DNA from 3 places in the Reichenbachiella sp. MALMAid0571 genome. Region 3 is predicted to be linked to each of the others. Evidence: riboswitches for the same ligand, from Rfam matches in the RefSeq annotation. Region 3 holds a riboswitch; each other region holds the start of a gene.

Region 1 (6,222 bases), on a different contig from region 3:
ATCCCATGGAGTTGAGGTACTTGACTGTATTGATACCGTAGAAGATAGCATAGAGTGGTTGCAAAACAATCCCAAACCAGATTTGATATTTTTGGATGTTCAGCTTTCGGATGGCCTCAGTTTTGAAATATTCAAACAAGTAGAAGTAGAAAGTCCCATCATTTTCACCACAGCATTTGAGAACTATGCCCTGAAGGCTTTTAAAGTAAATAGTATAGATTATCTATTGAAGCCTATAGAAATTGACAAACTAGAGGCTAGTTTGGATAAATATTCGAAGTTGAGGAGCACCTTTTCCGGTTCAACAAACGTGGTGCTTAATTCAGAGCAGGTAGATCGGCTGTTTGAGATCACTACAGATGGTAAAAAGGAATATAAAAAACGATTTATGGTCAAAACCGGAGATCGTATTCGTCATATTTCCGTACAGGATACTGCATTCTTTTTGTCCGAGCATGATTACACCTATCTGGTAGCAAAAGAAAATAAAAAATTTATTATTGATTACTCTCTGGACGAACTTGCCAAAATTTTGGATCCCAATGAATTTTTTAGGATTTCCAGAAAATGTATCACTAATATTCATTCGGTGAAAATGGTAAATAAATACTTCAACAGCCGTCTTGAAGTAATACTACAGCCACCTACCGAAGATCAGATTCTGATCAGTCGTGTACGAGTCCCGGAGTTTATGAAGTGGCTGGAGAAGTAAACTAGTATTGGCAATAGGTATCAAGATATTTTAATTGAGGTTTGCTATCACCCTTATCAGTTTTTGTTGAACTTCTAAAGCTAATCCTCCCAAAGTTTCGTTTTGAACAGCTCCCATAGAAGCAATGGGATCAACTGCGGAAACTTCCACATCTCCATTTTCATGTTCTTCCACAATGATGTTGCAAGGAAGGAAAACACCTATTTTATCTTCACTTTGGAGTGCTTTATGAGCAAAATGAGGATTGCATGCACCCAGAATCTTGTACTTCTTAAAATCAACATCAATTTTCTTTTTCAATGTTTCTTTCACATCAATTTCCGTTAAGACTCCAAAACCTTCCTTTTTCAATTCGATCGTCACAAGCTCAATGGCTTTATCGAAATCCTTTCCTTTAAGTATTGTATTGAAATAATAGCTCATAATTTTTATGGTTAAATGTAGTGTCGTTTGGTTCAATTGGTATTGCATAAAAATAACAAATATTTACCGTATAACTATGTGAAAACATGGGGTATTGGTTTTATAATACTCCGCTCTACTCAGTATATTTCAATTCTTTAAATATCTGATTTATCAGGGAAGGTGTTTCTCTTTAATCGTCTAGTATAGAGAGTATTTTCTCAATTTGAGAAATACGAATTTCCAATATCGGCTTATATGCACTATAAACACACTTTTATTTTGCTGGCATGTTTATTCCTATTAGGTAAGTACAAATTAAGTTAAACCAAAAATATATAAACATGAAAGCGCATAATAGAAGTCTCAATATGATCACTAAAACCATCGGAGTAGTAGCTCTTATTTTCTTGTTTGCATGCTCAGGCAATCAATCCAATGATCTTAAACAGCAAAAAGAAGAAATAGTAAAGGAGCTTGAAAAACTGGAAACCAATATTGATGATGCCATCGATGATATTGAAGACAAATTAAACCTCAACGAAGGACCAATTGAAAGGAATCTTGAAAAAGTACAGGAAGACCTGAAACAGAAAAAGAAAGATGTGCAAGTTTCCTTGACCAAAGCTAAAAATGCTACTAAAGACAATTGGGAAAGCATTAAGAGTGATGTAAATGAAACCATGGATGACATTGAAGCTGAGTTTAACGATGTGAAACAAGAAATTGCAGAGGCATTGGATGGTTCTGATAAATAATTATCAGATAATCCAATATTGAACACATATAAACAGAAAATCATGAAAAAGTTACCAATATTAATAATCGCAATAGCCTGTATAGTATTTGATGCAAAGTCTCAAAGTATGGATCACCGTGAAAATCCACAGTTTGGGTTGAAAATAGGCTCTAATTATTCTAATGTATATGACTCACAAGGTGAAGAGTTTGAAGCAGATGGTAGATTTGGGTTGGCTACCGGAGTATTTATCACAATCCCTATTGGTAAATTTATAGGGCTTCAGCCGGAAGTTTTATATTCCCGAAAGGGATTTAAGGGAACAGGTACCATACAAGGCTTGTCTTATGATGTCACTCGTACCACGAATTACATTGATATTCCTTTGATGTTTTCGGTGAAACCATCTCCTGCCATTAGTCTGGTAGCTGGCCCACAATATTCCTTCCTTTTAAAACAAAAAGATGAATTTACCAATGTAGGAGGTAGTGTGGTGCAGGAGCAGGAATTTGAAAATGATAACATCCGCAAAAACACCATGGGTTTTATCGGAGGTGTAGATTTTAACCTAAATGATTTTGTAATTGGAACCAGAGTCGGGTGGGATATGATAAATAACCATGGAGATGGTACTTCAAGTACCCCACGTTACAAAAACGTATGGTATCAGCTGACTTTTGGGTTTAGGTTGTAATCAATTTTGTAAGCTTTTAGGAAACAGCAATAGAGACCTGTCAGGTTTACTTTCAGATATAAACCTGACAAGTCTGCAGGTTTCAGGTACTGATAAGTACAATAAATTTTTAACTCTTAAAACAAAAAAATCATGGGAAATATACTTTATATACTCGCAGTAGTATTGGTCATTTTCTGGCTGGTTGGCTTTTTGGGTTACAGTGCAGGAGGTCTTATTCACATTCTTCTTGTCATTGCCCTTCTTGCCATTATACTTAGAATAATCAGGGGAGTTGCTTAAGTTTTCAGAGGTAAGACGTTGCTCGGAGTTGGAGTAAATAGAAAATTATTGAAAATCAAAAAAACGAAACAAAACATGGAATTATTAGATCAAGGAAACTGGAATATATTGAAAGGAAAATTGAAAGAAAAGTATGGTGAGTTTACTGAAAATGAACTTGCTGTGGCAGAAGCGAAAAAGATTTCAGAATTGAAAGTGCTTGAAAACTCAAATTAGAGGTTATCCAATGAAGCACTTTCAATTCTTAGATTTACTTACAGGTGCAATCCACATTCTGTTTTCGGGCTGTTGTTCCACCTGCCGCTACGACCTTTTCCAGGTACGGTACAGTGCTCACAGCCTATAGAAAAATATCCCTTGGCTACTAGCGGATGAAAAGGAAGGTTGTGATCTTTTATATAAGCTTCTCTTTCTTCCTGAGTTACATCCAGTAAGGGATAAAACTTGATGATGCCATTTCTGTCTTCAAAAATATCCAGTGTAGAACGGTGATCGCTTTGCCATTCCATCAGTCCTGACACCCAGATTTTGTAGTTTTCTTTGATTTCGTTGAGAGGTTCAACTTTATTTATTGAGCAGCAGAAGTCCGGATCTTTTTTCCAGGTCTCTTCCTTTGTGGTAAAATCGTGTTTCCAATCTTCTGCTTTTATACTTTCTACATTCAGGCCATAGAGCTCTGTGAGCTTTTCTTTGTATTCCAATGTTTCTCTAAAATGATACCCCGTGTCAATAAAATAGATTTTTTGACTGGGGTTAGCCAAAGAAAAGACCTTGAGTAAAAAGGCAGAGGTAGCAGCAAAAGACGAAGTAAGCATGACATCTGCCTGATCAAAATCTTCATAAAGAGCAGTTACTCTTTCTTCGATGGTCAGCGAATGATATCTTTCATTCAATTGCCTGATCTGTTTTGCTCTGGTTTCAGCATTTTCCAAATCTATTGTCAGCTTTTGTGTTTCTGTTTTTTCAGCTTCCATATTCCTTCTCAATTACATTAAATATTGAACTTCTTACGAAGAATTTTCTTTTAGGGTCTATTTTTTTTTAATAATTGATAGATAATGTTGTTTTAGGTTTGTTCATCAATAGAATAAGGTCACCAAGAAATAAAAAAGCCCCTGTCGATAAGTCGAAAGAGGCATTTATATCGGTTTGACAAAATGTCCTTGGACTTATCTGTTCCCATTTTTGGGACAGGATTTAGCACCGTTTTTCCATAAAAGGAAAGGTTGCTAAGGCTTCAAAGGGCCATTCCCTCCACCTTTCTTGATAAGTTATCATATTAAAGAACGAGTCGCAAAGCTAGGATAAATTAGCTCTCATACCAAAAACTCACCTAAACCGCTTAAAGATCACTTTTAAAAGCTCTTTAACCTCATCAGAGTTCATGTCCCATTCGTATTTTTTAGAATAGTTCTGTACCAAAAGTTCCACTGATTCGTCAAATGAATTGCTTTTTTCTACTTCCTCCAGTGCTTTAGAATACTCACTGGAATCACCATTGAAAAGATCATTCAAAAACATGTAGCGTTGATTTACGCTAATGCTCTTCTGTATCTCAGAAATTTTCTCTGTTTCATGAACTTCCGCAATTGAAGATTTTGGTTTGTTGTTTTCAAATTTTTCGTTGATGGTATGCTTTTCCTCAGTAAATTTTTCGTTTACGGTGGTTGGTTTTTCAGCTATGATGGGGGCTGGAGCGGTTTTCACTTCTACTATTGGAGAAAACTCCTCATCCATGTTCTCTTCTTCTTCGACCTCTTCATGGTCGTCTTTTTCTATCAAAATTCCTCCATCATGATCGCTGGTGTCTTGATTTATTTCATCAAGCTCCTCCTCTTCTATTATTATTTCTCCAACCTCTTCGGTATCTTCTTCCTCTTCTACCTTAATCAAAATCTCTTCTTCAGCTATTGGTTCATCAATGATTTCTACAACTGGTTCTTCTTCTTTCACTTTTTCAAATACATCCAGAGGAAGTATGGAAGAAAACAAATCGGCTTCTCCGGAAATATCATCATTGTCTGGCGTTTGTTGGCTGACAACAAATTGTACCAGGGTTTTTATTTCATCATTAGTTATTACCTGATTGCCATCATTATCAAGCTTCTCTACTATTTTATTGTAGATATTTTTTCTTAGCTTAATATATTTAGACAGCCCTTTGAAACCCTGAATTCTGGTTACATTCGGCAGGTTAGAAAATTCTGTGATAAAAAACTCTGTCGGATTGTACATCAAAGTAATCGTATCCAAAACAGCTTTCTCCAATAGAGGCCTGAATGGTTCTTTCTTTATCAAAATATTTTTTGAAAGCGTATTGATAAGGCTTTTCAATCCATCTTTAACTTCGGGTTTTGAATAGTCGAAAAAAGGGCTTTGAAATTTTTTTGTTTCTTCCTGCCACTGAAGAAACAAGACCTTTAATATATAAAAATTGACTTGCTTTACAGGAGTAATGTCCAATATTTGCTGGCCGGTAATTGCGTTGCTTGTAGGGAAATGTTTCTCGAGGATTATTGAAGAAAATGATTTGCTATAACTTTCTGCTGCCTTTTGATTTAATTTGTTGCCAGTCATAATATTTGCTTGTTTTGTAAAGTTATAAAATATGCCGAAAATCGTCATAGAAAACCTCAATAAGAAGGAAATTTTAAGTGAAAACGATGAAAAATTGCTTCTTGATATCATTCATGAAAATAATGTAGATTGGATGTATGCCTGTGGAGGTAAAGGAAGGTGCACTACCTGCAAAGCAATATTTTTGGATGGTATAGAAAATGTATCTCCAATAACCACCTGCGAGGATAAATACATTGATTCCGGAAGACTCAAAGAAAATGAGCGGCTGGCTTGTCAATGCCATGTTTTGGGAGATGTAATCATCAAAGTAGATTCGTCCAACAAATTCATGCACATAAGCTATTCTGATTAACTATGTTTATAGAACCGCATATTGTCAAGTTTAAAGCAAAGAATGAACCGACAGGTTGGATAGAGGTAATATGTGGATCAATGTTTTCAGGAAAAACAGAGGAACTCATTCGGAGAATGAACAGGGCTTTAATAGCCAGACAAAAGGTTGAAATATTTAAACCGGCAGTAGATACACGCTACCACCAGACTGAAGTGGTGTCTCACAACGAAAACTCTATCAGGTCAACACCCGTGCAATTTGCCAATGATATATTGCTATTAGCAGGAAATAGCGATGTGGTAGGCATAGATGAAGCTCAATTTTTTGATCAGGAGATAGTAAGTGTAACAAGAAAACTTGCAAATAAAGGCAAAAGGGTAATTGTTGCCGGGTTGGATATGGATTTTAAGGGGGAGCCGTTTGGGGCTATGCCGGCATTGATGAGTATTGCAGAGTTTGTGACCAAAGTGCATGCCATT
Region 2 (6,222 bases), on a different contig from region 3:
TTTGCAATGTCTGGTTCAGATGCCATAAGATTCAGAAAATCAGTCATGGCTTTAACTCCGTCCAACATCCCTTCATCCATGTTTACGTCGATGATTTGTGCGCCTCCCTCTACCTGATCTCTTGCTATGGCAAGTGCATCTTCGAATTTTTCTTCTTTGATCAACCGAAGAAATTTTCGCGAACCAGTAACATTCGTCCTTTCTCCTACATTTATGAAATTTAGTTCAGGAGTGACAATCAATGGCTCCAATCCGCTGAGTTTCATTGGCGCATAATTGTGCCATTTGTATTTGTATTTTCCTGGATAGTCGGGGTGTATGTTCATTTTATTTTGAGTCAACGGTCAACTGATGACAGTCAACCGAATTTACGTTAGTTAATCGATTTTATAAGAGCTTGGGTTTTTACAATGAGTGTTTCGGTTTGATTATAGTATTTTAGAAAATATTCTTCGTTTATAAGATTTCTCCCCTTAGCTAGATAGAGACAAGTAATCACTTCAAGTCCGGATCTATTGGCGTATCTAAGGAACCTTTTAAATTCAGAATTAGATTGACCTGTGCTACCTTCAGAAATGTTAAGAGCAATAGAATCGGCTACTCTTTTTATTTGAGACGTTAAAATGTAGAGTTCGCTCTTAGGCCATTCTAATGTGAGTATATGAATTTCATTTGCCAACTGAATGGCATCTTTCCAAACCCTTAAATTTTCAAATTTAAAACTCATACTATTTTATTATAACCCAATCTTTCTGTTAGCTGTTAACAGTTGTCCGTTGACTATGAACAATTCTAGGCTTATACCCATCTGCCAATTCTGCTATTGCTTTAATATGATCAGGAGTGGTGCCACAGCATCCACCAATGATGTTGATCAAATCTTCATCTAGAAATTCTTTGATTTGACTTACCATGTCTTCCGGAGTTTCATCATAAGCACCAAATTCGTTGGGTAAACCTGCGTTTGGGTGAGCACTGATGTTGAATTCTGATTTACTGGATAACACATGCAAATAAGGCTTCAATTCTTTGGCTCCCAAGGCACAATTCAATCCAACACTTAGCAAATCCAAATGAGAAATTGAAATAAGAAAGGCTTCTGTATTTTGTCCGGACAATATCCTGCCACTGGCATCAGTAATAGTTCCTGATACCATGATTGGTATTTTGATTCCACGTTCTTCTGCTATTTCATCGATGGCCATTAAGGCTGCTTTGGCATTTAAAGTATCCGTGATGGTTTCTACCAGCAATAAGTCAGCTCCTCCATCAAGTAGGGCTTTTGCCTGATCTGAAAATGCCTGCTTCAGTTGATCGAAGTTGATCGCTCTGAATCCGGGATCGTTTACGTCGGGCGACATAGATGCCAGTCGGTTGGTAGGTCCCATTGATCCTGCTACAAACCGGGGTTTGTCAGGTTCATTGGTGCTAAATTCTACAGCAACTTCTTTTGCCAATTTTGCCGATTCAAAGTTGATCCGATAAACCCAGTCTTCCAGTTTGTAGTCTGCCTGAGCGATCCAGGTACTGCCAAAAGTATTGGTTTCTACGATATCGGCTCCTGCTTCAAAATATGCTGCATGAATTCCTTTGATTACATCCGGCCTGGTGATAGACAGCAAATCATTGTTGCCTCTCAATGGAACAGGATGGTCTTTTAGTTCTTCATTTCTGAAGTCCTTTTCTTCTAATTGATGACGCTGGATCATTGTGCCCATTGCACCATCCAAGATCAATATTCTTTCTTTGAGAATATCTCTAATGTCCATATCTAATTGTTTAGCTTGGAACTCAATTTTGCTTACCTAAGAAATCACTTGACGATTACCTATCTTTTTCCAACCGGAAACGGTCGGAGTGGGAATTGGCACAACATCCGTATTGCGGCTATGGATATGTTGCCAAGACGTCTAAGGGCCCAATCCCTCGGTCTTTCTTGATAAGTAAGGCAAATATAAGTGAAAAATAATAGGCTGCAAGCTAAATCCGAATGCAATTTCCGGTAGGTGAGTTAAAAAGGATTGTCGAATTCTGTTAATTCTTTGCACAGAACCAACAAAGGTGGAGCATGTAGAAATCAGGTGTTCCGGTTTTTTTGAATTAGTTGTAAAGTATTAACGGTTATTTTGTTGCTACTACAGGGTATTCATAATTCTCTGTATCAATAATCTCTCTCACCGCATTTTTGATTTTTACAGCCAATTCATCAAGAGGCAAGTCATTGATGTCAGTACCAAAGGGGTCTTCAATTTCTTCAGCTATTAATTCAATACTAAACAGGAAGTAGAAAATTGACACTACAATTGGCACGGCCCAGTATCCAAATTGCCAAACCAGTGCAAAGGGTAAGGAATTGATGTAAAAGAAAACGAATTTTTTGATAAACATACTGTAGGAATAAGGTATGGGGGTTGATTTAATACGCTCGCAAGCACCAATAATATCAGTAAATGCTTTCATTTCCTTATCCAGTACGAAAAACTGTTCCTGACTCAAATCACCTCTGTCTCTCAATAGTTGAATTCTTTGGTACATTATTCTATTGATCATATTGGGACGGTGTTTACTTTTGATCACAGCACTTTTCATTTCTGGATCCGGAAATTCCATTTCTCCTACCTTAATGCTACCTCTAAGATGCTCTTTCATCGAAAAGACCAGATTTGGAATTTGAGTTCTAAAGAAATGTTTATCCTCTGGGTTGGTTGTGAATGAACTTATTTTGATGGCCAAGGTTCTGCAGTTGTTGACCAGAGAACCCCAAAGCTTACGGCCTTCCCACCAGCGATCATAGGCGGTATTCGTTCTGATAACTAGAAACAGGCCAAGTATAATCCCTAGTATGGAGTGAAAAGCAAGAGTACCTTCGTATTCTAATTTAATGATTTCCTTCATCACGTATTCTACCGACGCAGTAAATGCTCCTACCAACACCATCATTGGCAAAAGAGCTCGCATTACATGACGGCTGTAAACACTAAATATGTGTGAGACATACGTTTTGGGATTGTACTTTATCATCGTAGTTGGTTGGTTGGTGATACTTTGATTCCAAAGTAAATAATAAATTGTTAATATTTAGAAGATTCTTGGAATTCGATTGACTTTAGTCAATTAAAATCTTTTTAGAGCAATGAGGAAGAACCGTTTGTCGGTATTTTACCTTGATGTTTCGACTTGCCTGCATCAAATTTTTGGAGTGAAATTTTGTTTTTTCAGCAGTAGTAATCTAAAATCTAAAGCTTCCTTACCCGGAATATCAGGTGCTTGCAATATCAACTGACCTGTATTTTTATTCAGATGAATAGCACCCATATTCAGAGGCTTAAAATCTTTCGTATAAGACTCAATTCGTTTGTGTCTATCGTATTGCATACCAATCAATGGTGGATCATGCGGTTCGGTGATTTTGGTTTTCAGAGTATCTGAATCAAAAATGAGTTCAATGGTTGAGCCTGTATTTTCCTTCGAACAAGTGTAGTATATAGTTGCATCGTAATCTCCTTCCTCTAATACTTCTATGTCCCATGAGATATAATCTTTCTCATCCGTCCAATTGGTAAAATAGGAACAGTTTGGCCACCGATTCGACCTTTGTATGTTGCCATGAGCCTGGCCGTCTTGCGCAGGTATTTGAGTATATTCAAAATCGGGATGGCCAACAGGAAAGGTTCTCAAATCCTTTTTTGGGAGTTCGGATAATACATCAGTTTTCCATTGGTCTTTGATATTCATCATCTCCTTTTTTATATCGGGATATTGATCAGATACATCAGTGCTTTGACCCGGATCTTTGATCATGTGGTACAGGTTGTCTTCCGCATCCAATCGGAATCGCTGACTTCTTACACTTGTACTATTTCTCCAATTATTGATAATATATCTGTCTTCCCAATCAGAATCATTTTCTATAAGTAGTGGTTTTAGACTTTTTCCATCCAAAGGTTTTTTAGGAGAAAATCTAATTCCGGCCAACTTGGTTAGCGTTGGGTATAAATCCAACATACTGGAAATTTTAGTGATTTTTTTTCCAGCATCTATTTTTCCTTTCCACTGAACTATGAGAGGAGACCTTACCCCGCCTTCATCGGTAGATCCTTTTTTGCCTTTCATATTACCGTTCCATCGGTATCCATTGGGTCCATTGTCAGATAGGTAAGCGATGATGGTGTTTTCTGTTAGTTTTAGTTCATCAAGTTTTTTGATCAGCCTTCCTACATTCCAGTCTATGTTTTCACACATAGCAAGTGCAGCTCTGGTGTGCTGAAGATCCTCTTTTTCAGGATTCCGGTGAAGCATTTTTAATTCTTTGTTCTCATATTTTCGCCACCATTCATCAGGTATCTGCATGGGGCTGTGTGGCGTGTTGTATGGAAGGTATAGGAAGAAAGGATTGCTTTTGTTATTTTCAATAAAGGTTATGGCTTTGTTTGTGAAATCATCTATAATAAATCCTTCACCCTGAACCAATTGTCCATTGTGTTCTAAAAGGGGAGCGAAATAGTTGCCCCAATGACCTGAGCAAAAGCCATAGAATTCGTCAAAGCCACGTCCGTTTGGGTGGTATGGGTATTGCATTCCATTGTGCCACTTACCAATGACAGCTGTTTGATATCCGGCTTGTTTGAAGGTTTGGGCTATGGTAGTTTCATCCAAATCCAATCTTTCTCCACCTGCACTGGTGCTGTACACCCCACCTCTGACATGATACCTTCCGGTCAGCAATTCTGCCCGGGTAGGGGAACATACTGGGCTCACATAGAATCTATCGAAAATGGTACCTTGCCGGGCTAATTCATCAATATTAGGAGTATTTATATTCGAATTTCCATTGATACTTAAATCTCCCCATCCCTGATCATCCGTTAGTATAAAAACAATATTGGGAGTAACATCCACTTCATTTTTCGCACATGAAAATAAGGCTGTAAGAGCAATAAATGCAATACACAGTTTTATTCCGTATGAAGAAAAAAAATGTTGGGCCATAATGTTTTGGAAGACACGGATAGTTTTTGGTTTTAAAGGTAAATATATTTTTTAGAATAAAGTTTTGCTACATTGATACTTCAATCCATGTATTGGGTGATGTCTTATATTTTCATAAACCGACTTACTTCTATGCCTGTAGTTGTCTCTACCTGAACGATATAGACACCACTGCTAAAGGCACTTATGTCAACTATCATTCTACTTTCGAACGACGAGGTAAACAACACATTACCACTGATATCAACGATAGAAATCTTTGTGCCTGATAGCTCGGAAGTTAAGTTCAGACTAATGTTTGCTGAAGATGGGTTCGGATAAATAGTAAGGTTCTGGTCGTATGTGATATCGGTAGAAGTTTTTCCAATGATAGGGGTGAAATTACTATTGCTAATTTCTTCCTGAATATTGACGGTATAGTCTTCTGTTTCCCCATAAGCATAAGATTCACAAGAACCGGACTCTTGATTATATTTCATCGAAACTCTGAGTAAGGTTTCTCCAAGCAGAGCACTAGCTGGTATATTAAATTGATGTAAGGTCAGGTTGTCTGCATCTGCCTGGCTGGTCAATACTTTTTCACCTGTGTCTGTAAAGAGTCCGTTGTGATTGAAATCTATCCACACATTCCAGTATTTCGGAAAATTAGTCAGTTGTCCGGCTTGCAAGCCTATTTCTACTTCTGAATCTCTTTGCAGGTCAGTGACCCACGAGCTGAAATCTGCATATCCACCATTATTTCCACTTTCATTATTGATAGAACCAAATTGTACCAGTTGTATCCATTCATTTTCGGATGATCCTCCTGACGCAATACAATATGGAGTAAATTCAACGGATGCTGAAAAACTTGAATTAGAATTTTCTGAACATTGGGATTGAACCTGAAACTCATAAGTTTCCCCGGAACTTAAACCTGAGAGTGCAACAGAAGAAATGTTTGAAGTTTCTGTTTGCCAAGTGGCTGATCCTATCACCCTATACCTGACGTCATAAGACTGAATGGCTCTAACCGTATCCCATTTTAGTTTAATACTTGAAGTAGTAATGTTGCTGTATGTAATGTTTTCAGGAACATCCGGACGACATTCCGTCTGAAATGTGAATGGATTAGTGAATCCTGAAATATCTACTGTTGAGCATAGTGATTGCATTTCTACTTCATAGATTGTACCTGCCAACAGGTTGGTTAATGTTGCGTTGTTGCTTGTTGCTTCAAAGTTATTCCAGTCA
Region 3 (6,222 bases):
ATTGTGGTGGATGATGAAGACAGAGAAAATGAAGGAGATTTTATATGTGCAGCAGAGAGCATCACACCGGAAATAGTGAACTTTATGGCTACTCATGGCCGTGGATTAATATGTGCACCGCTCATCGAAGAAAGGTGTGATGAATTGGGGTTGAAACTAATGGTGGGAGAAAATACAGCACTTCACGAAACTCCCTTTACTGTGTCTATTGATTTGAAGGGGTATGGTGCTACGACCGGTATTTCGGCAAGTGATCGTTCAAAAACCATTAAAGCATTGGTAAATCCGGATATTAAACCGGAAGAATTTGGAAGACCCGGTCATATTTTTCCATTAAAAGCCAAGGCTGGTGGAGTGCTTAGAAGATCCGGACATACTGAAGCTGCTATAGACCTGGCGAGATTGGCTGGAATGTATCCTGCTGGTGTTTTGGTTGAAATACTGAATGAAGATGGTACTATGGCTCGTTTGCCTGACCTGAGAAAAGTGGCAGACCAGTTCAATCTAAAATTGATTTCTATCAAAGATTTGATTGCCTATCGAATGGAAAAGGAATCTTTGATCGAAAGACAAATTGATGTAAAAATGCCTACTGAATTTGGAAACTTCGATTTGGTGGCCTACAAGCAAATTAACACTGGAGAAACACATCTGGCTTTGATAAAAGGAGAGTGGGAGGAAAACGAACCTGTAATGGTAAGGGTGCATTCATCTTGTGTCACCGGAGATATATTTGGCTCCTGCCGGTGTGATTGTGGTAGTCAGTTACACAGTGCTATGAAAATGGTGGAAAAAGAAGGCAAAGGCGTGGTATTATACATGAATCAGGAAGGGAGAGGAATTGGCTTAATCAATAAGTTGAGGGCTTATAAATTGCAGGAAGAAGGCTTGGATACAGTAGAAGCTAATTTGAAATTAGGCTTTGATATGGATCAGCGTGACTATGGTGTTGGAGCTCAAATCATTCATGATTTAGGGATTAAAAAAATAAAATTACTAACAAATAATCCAAAAAAACGTGTTGGATTAATGGGATATGGTTTGGAAATTGTTCAGAACATACCAATAGAAATTGTTCCAAATCAACATAATCAAAAATATCTTGAGACCAAGAGAGATAAAATGGGACATAACATTCTAAAGAATGAAGAGGCTAATTAAATATACTACACTACTATTATTAACAATTTATTTCAGTACCGCTCAGGCTCAGGAATTCCCTTCCAGAATATGGCATGAAGGTTATTTGGTTACTGCGAAAGAAGATACTGTTCGGGGTTTAGTCAAGTATGACATGGACACGGATATAGTCCAGGTTATTGTAAATAAAGATCAGGTGCAGACTTTCAGCAGCAAGAAAATTCTGTATTTTGAAATATTTGATAAGACGGTTAACAATTACAGACAGTTTTATTCATTACCATATCAGGTAAAACTGGACTACAAAACTCAATCATTGTTCGAAGTATTATATGAAGGCCCCCTGACTTTGCTTGTAAAAGAGAAGATCATCATGGTATCAGATCCATACAACCAGTCGTATTACAATGGTCCAAGTCTATCCCGAGAAAAACTGACTTACACCTATTTCTTTATTGATCAGAAGGGAAAAATGAATGAATACAGTACTGGGAAAAAAAATGATCTGTTGGATATCATGAAAGAAAACCCCAATAAGGTGAAAAATTACATCAAGTCCAATCGCTTGAAGACAGATAAAATGAGAGATATTGTTCGAATTACTGCATTTTATAACTCTTTGTTGCGCAGTTAGTTAACATTGAAACTGTAAATTATTAATTATAAGCGATTACGCTTATATCTTGCTCGTTTTTCCAATTTGCATTTTCCAATTTTGAAAGCTTGATTGTTCCGGTAATGTAATTGTCATTTTCGCTGTAGTACTTTTCAGCTATATGTTCGAAATCATTGAAGTCCGGAGACGTTCCATTGCTGTATCGGACATATACCTTCAATTCTGAGTCTCTGGTCAGTTTTAGTTTTTTGTGAAACCTCTCATACTTTTTGTATTCATATTTGTAGGAATAGTTGAGTGCAGAAATGTCAGAAAGTACTGCCGATCCTGTAGGCTTGTCTCCGGCTCCTTTCCCATAAAGCAATTGATTCTCGGAAAATGCACTTTCCAGAATCACCGCATTGTACTCATTTTTTGTAAATGAGAGAGTAGAATTGTCATCTACAAAAGATGGAATAACATAAGCTTCAATATGATCCTCAATTTTCTTGCACTTGGCAATTAACTTTATATTCAACCCATGATTTTTGGCAAATTTGATATCGAAAGGATTGATTTTGGTAATTCCATAACTGAACACATCTTCTGGCTTTGAAATGAGTCCAAAAGCGTGAAAAATAATGATTACCAATTTGTGCTTTGCATCAATACCTTCCACATCCAGGCTGGGATCAGTTTCCGCAAACCCAATGTCCTGAGCTTCTTTCAATACCACGTCATAATCCAGTCCTTCATCTATCATTTTTGATAGAATGTAATTGGTGGATCCGTTGAATATACCGGATACTGACGTGAGCATATCATTGTCATAATACTCTTCCAGGTTTCTAATGATAGGAATACTGGCACAAGAAGAGCCTTCATACAGAAATGGCACATTGTATTTTTTCTGTAAATCAACTAAGGTCTGTAAGTTTTCAGAGATCATTTTTTTATTGGCCGAAATCACGGCCTTTCCTTTTTCCATTGCTTCTTTCACAATGTCAAATGCAGCCTCTGCATCGTCTATCAATTCTACAATGACATCAATATCCGAGTCGTCTAAAAGCTCGTGCTTGTCTGTAGTGAAATAGCTCTGATCGATATTCCTTTTCTTGTTGGCATTTTTAATGCATATCTTTTTGATGTTGGTGTACTCATTGTTGGTTTCTTGCAATACATACCACAGACCAGTACCAACACAGCCAAAACCAAATACACCCAGATTAATTCTTTTCATTTTCACACTATTTAAACCTTTTTAACACCAATTCACATAAAATAAAAAATCCCTTCCAGCAGAGCTAAAAGGGATATATTCTTTTGATAAAGGGTCAAATCCATTTCAACTCATCTATCCCTGTTCTTAGAAGGATTGGAAGTAGCACCTGCTCAAATACTAATGATGAGGGTTGCTAAGGTTTCTCAGGGCCAAATCCCTCCACCTTTCTTGATAAGTAACTAATTAAAAATAAGAACGTCTGCAAATAAACTGAATATACCTTGTTCTACCAAGTGCTGGTTTCAATATATCTGATAATCATTTACAGACAATTTTATTTAGAATAAAAATATGCCATGTGAATAAAAAAGAATTGATCTCCATAAGGTGGAGTCCTTCCCCATCTACTGACACCCTGACCTTCATAGCTGTAGGTTCCTGGAAAGTAAATAGGCAAACTGTCATCAATTCTAATATGATCAGCAATAGCTCCCACTGGAACCAAGCTCCCCCCACTGGTAATCCATGACTGATCACATTGAGTAGCGGCTGTAAGAAACAGCATATGTTTCTGCTCATTTTCAGTTATGAATCCACAATCCAGAGACATGGCGTAATCTCTAATCCAGAATGATGGGTAAGCACTCCTGCCACCTGGCCTGATAAGGACTCCCCCGGTTTTATTCTGATCACCTGTGCTTGCTATTTCTTGATCCGGATAAATCCGCGAACTTTCCAAAACATCCATTGTTAAGCCTTGAAGAAAACCAAGGTCTTTCGAACTCAGGATTTCACCATTTTGCTGGCAATAAATAGCATTGGACGTAAAAAGGAAGATGATTGAAATATACTTTTTCAATTTGCGGAATGTTTGAGACCACAAAATAATCTTTTAGGGCTTTAATCCCTCACCTGTTCATTGATATAAGCACCTTCAGGAATGGTATTTTTCTAATCAAACAACATTTCTGTTAGTCTTTTAACCTGGGTTCGACGTAACATTTGCCATTACATAAGTAAAATCAGTTGTTTTGTATCTTTGACATTCATTTTGAGGGACAGCTTTTTCCCGGAAAAGTTACAGGTCATCAAAGCTGAGAAAATGTTATTGTTATCACCAGGCCCGGAAATCAAAACCTGTTCCACCCTTCTATGGCCATGACAGAAACAAAAATGGGTTGAAAGCAGATGGAATCAATTAAACAATTTTAGTTGGCCTTTTGCTCCAATCTAAAACCCTCATAACGATTCTGTGATTATACTTCATTACCTGGTTTTTTTAATAAGCTATCACAAATATTCAAATATCTATGATAGCTTATTCATCAATTCTAAGAAAAAAGTTTAGTTCGCTCCGCCGTAACCTGGGTTTTGTTCTAATACTGCATCAATATTAGCTTCAATATCAGATAATGGTATAGGCATTAGACTATGGTGATCCTGAATATCATCAGCATTGAACGGATTATGCGCACGTACTCGTTCAACCAGCTTCCCGGTTCTGTGCAATGTTAATCTTCTTGGCTCTTCGAGACTCAGTTCACGCACACGTTCATCCAGAATATAATCTAAATCTACCTCGGATGCTAAAGCCAGTGTAGCACTTGATCTGGCTCTTATAACATTCACATCTGCTGCTGCACTGCTATTGTCTCCCAAGCCAACATAAGCTTCGGCACGGAGCAGATAAGTCTCAGGTAGTCTCACATAATACTGATCTCGATAAGTAGAACCAGCCCCTGATGATAGCACTAATGTTTCTTTATTTGCGTATAAACTTTCTGGATGTTGCCCCGCCACTGTCACTTTAGTAAGGTAAGGCTGAATGGCAAACGGATGTGTAGGTTCAGGTGGAAAATCCGCAAAGCTCTCCATAAAGTAAGGTGATTCAGGATTATCATAATAGTAATCGCGCCATAAATTGATATTAAGGCTTCTCTCGTCAATGTCATAGTCGGCACCCCATAGTTCCTGCTCTACCCATTCTGTCATGCTAAGAAGATTAATTCCACGACCACCAACGTTAAACGTGGATCTTGGGCCAAGCGTAGCAGGATTGCCATCAGGATCAAGCTGTATCCATATAAGAGAAGCGTGATATCCTTCAAAAGGATTAATTCCGGCACCACCGCCTGTTAGCAAAAAGCCACCTTGAATATCCGTTTCCATTTGTGCTACCCAGATAGCCTCAGTATTACCAGTAGAACGATTTTGATTGCCTAATCTAAAAAGATCCCAATAAGGATTACCACGGTCATCGGAAGCCAGTGAACCAAAGCGCTCGGTCATTAAACCAGTATTCGGATCATTAATTACAACAGATGCGGCAGTTATTGCTTCATTCCATTGCCCTAAAGCAATATGGGTTTCTGCTAAATAATGCTGTGCCACAAGATTGTGCAAACGACCATCCTGCACCTCTGTAATGCCGGGGAGATTATTAGCTGCATCCGTAAAATCTGTCACCATTTGGTTTAGAATGTCTTGCTTGGAAGCCCTTGTAAAATCTGTCGTCGGTCCTGTAATTTCGTTGATAACCAAGGGTACACCGCCATAATGATAAACCAGATACCTGTAAGCGAAAGCTCTGAAGAATTTCGCTTCTGCCTCAATAAGAGACTTCTCATTGGCTGTTAGTTCCGAGCCTTGCAATCTGTCCAGTAGTGTATTAGCATTAGTAACAATTTTATAATAGTTACGCCACAAATCACTGACATAGCCAAACCCATCTATATACACCTGCTGGTAATCTGCAAATCTGCTAGTGCTGTTGTCGAAACGTCCGTTGTAAAATGCATCTGTGCCTGTCCATTGAAACATTGCCCAATTGGCACTGATACCACCTCCACCATAGGTAGTTGCCCTTAGTCGTGCATATAGGTCATAGAGTGCGCTTTCAAACTGTTCAAAATTTTGATAGGCTGTCTCCAGTACGAAAAAAGACTCTGGTTTTTCTTCCAAAAAGGCTTGTTCGTTGCAAGATAGGGTACTTACGAATATCAGAACGAGCGCTATTATGTATATATGTCTTGATAAAATTTTCATCTTTTTACTTTTATTTAGAATTTGATTTCAAGGCCTGCTGTTATGGATTTCATCACAGGGCTATTGTTTGACCGTGAAAGGTTTTGACCAGTTTCCGGATCCCAACCTAACCAGTCGGTAAGTGTAATCAGGTTTTTACCACTTAGGTATAATTTCAAATTCTTGATTCCAACTTTTTGCATCCAGGCCTGAGAAGTATCAAAATTATAAGCCAGTGAAA

Evidence for each region. A riboswitch is a leader RNA that binds a small molecule or an ion and turns the genes downstream of it on or off. The one in region 3 is predicted to bind S-adenosylmethionine.
Region 1: it holds a riboswitch for S-adenosylmethionine, as region 3 does, so the genes downstream of both, AAOP42_RS19935 (phosphoadenylyl-sulfate reductase) here and AAOP42_RS22005 (homoserine dehydrogenase) in region 3, are expected to answer to the same signal.
Region 2: it holds a riboswitch for S-adenosylmethionine, as region 3 does, so the genes downstream of both, AAOP42_RS05565 (homocysteine S-methyltransferase family protein) here and AAOP42_RS22005 (homoserine dehydrogenase) in region 3, are expected to answer to the same signal.

What each region holds. Positions count from the first base shown of each region.
Region 1 is NZ_JBDKWG010000147.1:154,643-160,864, reverse strand. Features, by position in the region: gene AAOP42_RS19965 (LytR/AlgR family response regulator transcription factor) at 1-712, shown strand, start outside; gene AAOP42_RS19960 (DUF302 domain-containing protein) at 743-1,135, opposite strand; gene AAOP42_RS19955 (hypothetical protein) at 1,459-1,872, shown strand; gene AAOP42_RS19950 (porin family protein) at 1,915-2,547, shown strand; gene AAOP42_RS19945 (lmo0937 family membrane protein) at 2,680-2,829, shown strand; gene AAOP42_RS19940 (CsbD family protein) at 2,905-3,045, shown strand; gene AAOP42_RS19935 (phosphoadenylyl-sulfate reductase) at 3,084-3,803, opposite strand; SAM riboswitch class I at 3,996-4,102, opposite strand; gene AAOP42_RS19930 (DUF8457 domain-containing protein) at 4,159-5,406, opposite strand; gene AAOP42_RS19925 (2Fe-2S iron-sulfur cluster-binding protein) at 5,438-5,761, shown strand; gene AAOP42_RS19920 (thymidine kinase) at 5,764-6,222, shown strand, end outside.
Region 2 is NZ_JBDKWG010000107.1:14,267-20,488, forward strand. Features, by position in the region: gene metH (methionine synthase) at 1-326, opposite strand, end outside; gene AAOP42_RS05560 (four helix bundle protein) at 374-727, opposite strand; gene AAOP42_RS05565 (homocysteine S-methyltransferase family protein) at 756-1,769, opposite strand; SAM riboswitch class I at 1,826-1,946, opposite strand; gene AAOP42_RS05570 (bestrophin family protein) at 2,122-3,021, opposite strand; gene AAOP42_RS05575 (arylsulfatase) at 3,187-4,989, opposite strand; gene AAOP42_RS05580 (S8 family serine peptidase) at 5,094-6,222, opposite strand, start outside.
Region 3 is NZ_JBDKWG010000150.1:171,518-177,739, forward strand. Features, by position in the region: gene AAOP42_RS21995 (bifunctional 3,4-dihydroxy-2-butanone-4-phosphate synthase/GTP cyclohydrolase II) at 1-1,161, shown strand, start outside; gene AAOP42_RS22000 (hypothetical protein) at 1,145-1,774, shown strand; gene AAOP42_RS22005 (homoserine dehydrogenase) at 1,797-2,975, opposite strand; SAM riboswitch class I at 3,083-3,195, opposite strand; gene AAOP42_RS22010 (hypothetical protein) at 3,292-3,816, opposite strand; gene AAOP42_RS22015 (RagB/SusD family nutrient uptake outer membrane protein) at 4,302-6,002, opposite strand; gene AAOP42_RS22020 (SusC/RagA family TonB-linked outer membrane protein) at 6,017-6,222, opposite strand, start outside.